DNA from 2 places in the Alteribacillus sp. JSM 102045 genome. Region 2 is predicted to be linked to the other one. Evidence: riboswitches for the same ligand, from Rfam matches in the RefSeq annotation. Region 2 holds a riboswitch; the other holds the start of a gene.

Region 1 (3,423 bases), on a different contig from region 2:
TAATACAAGAAAACCTCCCCCGGCAAACATCGACATGGGCAGCAGCAAATGATGGTCCGGCCCAAAAAGAAGGCGGACAAGGTGGGGAACTACTAAACCAACAAATCCTATCGTTCCAGATACCGAAACAGCTGCTCCTGTTAAAAGGGAAGCACCAGCTAATATAGTTAATCTCCTTTTATCTGTATCTACTCCTAGTGTTTTTGCTGTTTCTTCTCCAAAAACTAAAGCATTTAACTCTTTTCTGTTCGCATATAACAGGGCAGTGCCTATTACAAAAAAGGGAAATTGTAACCATATGTAATCCCAGCCTCTCATAGCCACACTGCCCATCAGCCAGGAAATAATCTGCCTTAACTCGTCTCCAGTTAAAGCAATTAAGAGAGAGATTACTGACCCTAAAAATGAACTAACAATAATACCTGCTAAAATAATGGTTTCTGTAGTAATAGATTTTTCTATAAATCGTACAAACCCCAATAAAAACAGAAGTGTCATAAACCCTGTCACAATACTGATAATCGGCAGGGTGAAGCTCCCTAAGATTGGTAAGGTAACCCCTAAAAACAATACAAAAACAGCTCCTAGAGCTGCGCCAGATGAAACGCCCAGTGTGTAAGGATCAGCTAGCGGATTTTTTAATAGTCCTTGAAAAGCAGCTCCAGCCAATGCAAGGGAAGAGCCAACTAGAGCTGCTAATAATACCCGAGGCAGCCGGATGTTTAAAATGATCGTTGTGTGCGTTTCATTGAATGAATGTGGTATATCCAAATTCCATAGGGATCTCCACAAAATTTCAGTTGTTGTCCATAAAGGAATTGATAAGCTTCCTGCTGATATACCAATAATTACACATAAGATAAGAAATACTGCCCCGATGAAATAAACAGAGATAATCTTACTGTTCTTTAAATACATCTGGATACACCAGTTCAGCTAATTGTTCAATGCCATCAGTCAGCCTAGGACCCGGCCGGCTTACTGTGTCATTATCTATGTCATGAATTTGATCGTTTTCTACAGCCGGAACATTTCCCCATCCGGATCGGTCTTTTATTTTAGAGGAAGGATCGTCTACATAATATCCATACGTAGTTACTATAACATCTGGATTTAAGGCGACTGCCTCTTCTTCACTATAATGAATCCAGCCTTCTTCTTCTGCTGCTGCGTTTTCTGCATTAATTGTTTCTAACATCTCATGGATAAACGTTCCTTGACCTGTTGTATAAATTTCAGGCGGCGGTTGAATTTCTACCCAGACCCTTTTGCGGTCATCCTCTGAAATCTCTTCTGCTTGTTCTTCAATCTCTGTAACATCTTCTTTTATATCAGAAATAATCGATTCGGCTTTTTCTTCTGTTCCGGTAGCTTGACCAATCATTTCTATTGACCCATAAGCATCTTGAAACGAAGAAGCATCATTTACAATTAAAACATCAATCCCTGCCTCTTCTATTTGTTTCAATCCTTCTTCTGAACCATGCACAGATGATGCATGAGCAAGAACAAGATCTGGTTCTAAAGAAAGAAGAGTTTCCATATCGAAGTCCATATCACCGACACTTTGCTTTTCCGCTGCTTCTTCTGGGAAATTACAATAATCAGTAACCCCTACAATTTCATCCTCAAGTCCAAGAGCAAATGCAATTTCTGTGTTACTCGGTATCAGGCTTACAATGCGATCCGGTTTTTCTTCAATACTTACTTCCTCTCCCATGCCATCTGTAACTGCGACGGGAAATTCACCTTCATTTTGTTCGATTTGTTCACTTTCATCTGAATTATTTTTTTCTTTATTTGAAGCGCTCTCTTCATTTCCTCCGCAGGCTGATGCGAATATGAGACTGCAGGAAGTAAAAATTAAACCTAACCACTTTTTCACAACATTTCCCCCTAATATGTACTTAAAATAAATTAAAAAAGCTCCCCTTCGAACAGGAGAGCGGAATGAGCTATTATGTCAATAATTTCACAAAACAGAACAGTCATTCGGCTGCACCTTTTCCTCGAAGGTTCATCACCGTGCTAGAAGGCAGGTCTCCTGACTTACGCGCAAATGTCCACCTTCCCGTCAAATCATTTGACAGTGGCTTAAAGAACATTTAAAATGCATGCGATTACAGTGGCGGGACCGTGCCGGAGTTACACCGGGCTTCCCTTTTAACATGCATGGTTTATGCATGACCTTCCGCAATGAAATATTTTATTTTTTTTCAGGTCTTTTTTAATTATACATAAAATTTCACCTTATGACAGTTGTTTTCTCAATTATTTTTTTGGCAGATAAAAATCTGCCGAGGTGAATTTTCTTTTTGATAACAGGAAGTATCATAATCACCGAATAGATGCACCACTTTAAAATTATTCCGTTTCAGCATGTTTATTAAAGCATCTGGTTCATATAATTTAACACGTTCGCGGTATTCTCTTTTATAGCCTTCTTCTTTTATAGTGATTCTTTTATAAACAAAGCCAGACGATATTTTCCGTTCTTGTGTAACCTGCAGGCCATCTTTAACCGATTCATCTTTCGGGACAAGGGTCTTTTTAACATGAACAGGGTTTAAATAATCGAAGCAAAACCATCCTTGATTCTTCAGTGACTCTGCAGCTCGTGTAAATACTAGTTCATTTTCTGTGTCATCAGAGAAGTAACCAAAACTGGTGAACAAGTTAAATGCAGCGTCAAACTCCTGAAGCAGGGGCACATCTCTAATATCTGCCCGTTGATATTGAACCGGCAGCCCTGATGTTAACTCTATTGCTTTTTTTAAAAGTGCTGGTGACAAATCTACTCCGGTTACATGGATGCCCTTCCGCGCCAGCCACCTGGTATGCCTGCCGTTTCCGCAGCATAAATCTATTGCTTTCATTCCCCTTTCAAGCGGAAGATAGTCCATAATATGAGATAATTCATCAGCCGCTTTTTCTTCGTCTCTATGGTCATATATTCTCAGATAATCTTCTTGAAAATGTTCTTCAAACCATGATTTCATAGAATTTCCTCCAAAAAATTAAAGCCATTCTTATTCTATACCTTTTTCCGTTGGAAGGTAAAACCGGAATGTTGTTCCTTCATGCAGTTTGCTGTGAACGGTTATTTCTCCATCGTGCGCCTCGATAATATTTTTAGCTATAGCAAGGCCTAAGCCTGTACCACCTTTTCCTCTGGTTCTTGCTTTGTCAGCTTTATAAAAACGTTCGAAGACATATGGTAAATCTTCTTCAGGTATTCCAGAGCCGCTGTCTTTAATCTCTACAGTTAACCCATGCTCTTCATTGTTTACAATCATTCTGACAAAGCCTTGTACACTTGTATGTCGAATTGCATTATGAAGCAGGTTTGTCATCACTTGTTCCACGCGGTCTGGATCAATAAATGCTTGTTCCTTTTCATTGTTTTGTATTAAATCCAGCTCT
Region 2 (3,423 bases):
AAACGATAATATATTTTCGTTTCCTTCGTGCTTACGGCTACCGTGACCAATAAAAAGTACAGCGTTCATTAGCTTCCTCCCTCTATTCGCATGGATTATTCACCTTTACGGGCTCTGGTCTTTCAACATATTGGAACCCTTGAATGTTTTGAATACGTTTAAAAAACTTGTGAAAGCGTTCATTTGGCATCCCTTTTTCCCTGTATTCCTCCACCACGTTTACCATTGTCGGTACCAACTGCTCAGGAGGAAGGCCTTCCGCAACCGGCTGGCCTGTATGGGCATTTCTGCCGGTGGTTTTTGCTCCTAAAAACAAATCAAATGCTCCTTTGCGGTAGATAATGCCGATATCATCAGTTACGGCACCATAACAAGCCATTCCACATCCGTTAAACCCTATGTTCATAACCTTGGGAACTTTTAACCCGCCTAATTTTTCTTGTAATTCTTCTGCATAGGGAATGCCGTCTTTTTTCTCTCCATCACAGAAGTCACACGCCTTCACATGAATGACGTCTCCGACCGGGGAAATAAGCCATCCTTCTTGTTCGAGCTTTTTCGTAATCGTTTGAGGCTCGTCCGTTTCTAGAGATACCTGTAAATAATGGCTGGTGGTATAGGAAACTTCGCCCTTCTCTCCAATGACATCAGCTAAAAATGCGAGCTGCTTGGCATTTACTTTTTTGTTCCAAACTCCCGGTGAAACTGCAAATTCAAAAATGGCCGTTTGCTTAAACACTTCAGCATCTATTACTGGCTTTTCAGGTGATTTACCAGAGACCGCCGATAATGCTTCTTCCGCTAACTCTGCTGCATCGATTTTTTTTTGAGGTTTTTCCGATGATGAAGTCTTATCCTCTTTTCCACCATGCATAGCCCAAGGTTCGGCTTCACGCTTAAGACGCTGAGCAGGTTTTAACTCCTGTTTTTCCTCCCCTAATGTGTATTTTCGTTGATATCCGCGCGGGGTAATCATTTTTCCATCATAATAAAAGGTGGAATTATTGCCGATAATGACGGTAGTTAACATCCCAATTTCATATTCAAGCATATGTTCAAGGTCTGTCATGACAATATGCTGTCTTTCCCGAAAGGCACTTTTCACCAGGCCTACTGGAGTTTTGGGATCACGATGTTCTAATAGGATACGCTGCGTTTCTTCTATTTGCCTTGTTCGTTTGCCGCTTTTTGGATTGTAAAGAGAAATAACAAAATCCGCTTTTGCTGCAGCTTCTACTCTTTTCATAATAAGTTCCCAAGGGGTTAAATGGTCACTAAGACTGATCGTACATGCATCGTGCATAACAGGAGCACCCAGAAGGGAAGCACATGAATTTATTGCTGAAACTCCGGGTATAATTTCTACCGATATTCCCTCGTCTTCTTTCCAGCCTTTTTCTATTAATACTTCATATACCAGACCGGCCATTCCATACAAACCAGCGTCTCCACTTGAAATGACTGATACTTTCTTACCGTTTTCTGCCTGTTTAACAGCTTCCTGGGCTCGGCTCACTTCTTCGGTCATCCCCGTGCGCACCAGCTCTTTTCCTTGTATCAAGTGACGTACCAAATCCATATACGTTTTGTATCCAATGACACTATCTGAGTCTATAATTGCTTCTTTTGCCCGGTGAGTCATATGGGCTTCGTCTCCAGGGCCGAAGCCGACAACAAAGATCTTTCCGATTGCCATAGTTATCACCCTTTTCTTTATAGAATAAAAATAAAGCATCTTTAACATTCAAAGAGAATGTTAAAGATGCTTAGATTAAGGTTTCCAACCTCATGTACTAGAGCAGTGAAGACCCACGCACTTTAACACCTCCCTATCCCCCGTAGGTTGAACGGTGTTGATGAAAAAGGCAGGTCTCCTGGCTTCTGGTTTTCCATCTGCTTTACCTTCCCCCTGGTTTATGAGTCCAGGAGTGGTATTAAAAAAAGCAAATAACCCAGTTACAGTGGCGGGACCGCGCCGGTTTTTCACCGGTCTTCCCTTTTAAGAAAACAGTTCATCGGCTGTTTTCACCTTTTCCCTTTTATGCAATTTTTATTGAAGTATGTATAGTATTGTATACGCAATACGTTAGATTAAATTTAAATAATTGTCAATCTATTTTTGCGATGAATAAGCTGTTTCCTTTAATGTCATTTCAAAATATCTTTCTTTTACTTTTAAATTGGTAAATTTATAGTAAAGATCGTTCCATGCCCGATTTTACTTTGAACCGTAATTTTCCCGTTATGCTGCTCAACAATTTTAGAAGTCAGCATCAATCCCAGCCCAATCCCTTTTTCCTTATTGGAATATGCTGGTTCTCCCGAAGTTGACAAATAATCTTCAGAAATCCCAATTCCTTGATCAATCACTTCTTAATATTCATAAAAGAATGACTTTTTAAACCTGACATTTATATAAACTATATGAATGTCTAAAAAAAGGTTCCCATTTAGTATCTTGATATTATTTGTGAAAGCCTCTCTAGGGTCAACAATCCTTTGTTTAGTCCACTTTATATATTTTTACTCAAAAATAAAACCACCAAAAACTTTTTGGTGGTTTGTCGGAGTCTAGAATGGTTCACATATATGATTCGGTGTTATTTTTGTACGTTAGCTGCTTGAGGTCCGCGTTGACCGTCTACAATTTCAAAAGAAACGCTTTGTCCTTCTTCTAAAGTTTTAAACCCTTCGTCTTGAATAGCAGAGAAGTGTACGAATACATCGTCAGCACCTTCACGTTCAATAAATCCAAATCCTTTTTCTGCATTAAACCATTTCACTGTACCTTGTTCCATGTTCCATTTCCTCCTTGTGTGTCTAACACACACAACATGTATTCTTAAAACTTGTTCTACTCTGCGGCAAGACGAAATAGGTTACCCTTTTTCTAACTTAAAGAAGCATGAACAAACTTAAGTAAATTAACTTTACCATCTTTTTCAAATGAACGCAAGAACTTTCACCAAAAAAGATGTTTATCTCAGAATGTGCTGAACGTTAGTGTTATCAAACAGGGGCACTTGCCTCCACTCACCTGTTCGGGAAAGGCGAAGGAGAAGTTTAGCTGATGCATTTGATACAAACCTGATTGGCTCAATCCCTTTCAGCTCTCCTTCCAACGATAAACAAACTTCATCTATACTTAATGAAAATCAAGAAATAAGAAACGTGTGTAAAAAAACAGCAATGGATGTTGATCATTTAGTGATGTCATTATCTACATAAATAACAAAAAAACACCTCCGAGAATGTACTTAATTGATTGTACCATTTCGAAGGTGTTTTATATTGTCCCATTATTTTAGGTTAGTCCACCTATTATATAAGGAGAAACGGCTTTTTTTATGAAGTAAACAATGGTCCTTGAGGTCCAACAGGGATACCAAGCAAATACCAAACAATGATGAGAATAATCCAGAA

What was found. A riboswitch is a leader RNA that binds a small molecule or an ion and turns the genes downstream of it on or off. The one in region 2 is predicted to bind cobalamin.
Region 1: another riboswitch for cobalamin. It lies ahead of ACE1TI_RS06455 (ABC transporter substrate-binding protein); the one in region 2 lies ahead of cobJ (precorrin-3B C(17)-methyltransferase).

The regions. Positions count from the first base shown of each region.
Region 1 is NZ_JBHFQG010000006.1:127,830-131,252, forward strand. Features, by position in the region: gene ACE1TI_RS06450 (FecCD family ABC transporter permease) at 1-918, opposite strand, end outside; gene ACE1TI_RS06455 (ABC transporter substrate-binding protein) at 899-1,885, opposite strand; cobalamin riboswitch at 2,018-2,207, opposite strand; gene ACE1TI_RS06460 (class I SAM-dependent DNA methyltransferase) at 2,268-2,999, opposite strand; gene ACE1TI_RS06465 (ATP-binding protein) at 3,030-3,423, opposite strand, start outside.
Region 2 is NZ_JBHFQG010000011.1:40,744-44,166, reverse strand. Features, by position in the region: gene ACE1TI_RS09605 (sirohydrochlorin chelatase) at 1-69, opposite strand, end outside; gene cobJ (precorrin-3B C(17)-methyltransferase) at 83-1,696, opposite strand; cobalamin riboswitch at 1,848-2,048, opposite strand; gene ACE1TI_RS09595 (ATP-binding protein) at 2,176-2,370, opposite strand; gene ACE1TI_RS09590 (cold-shock protein) at 2,601-2,798, opposite strand; gene ACE1TI_RS09585 (AbgT family transporter) at 3,346-3,423, opposite strand, start outside.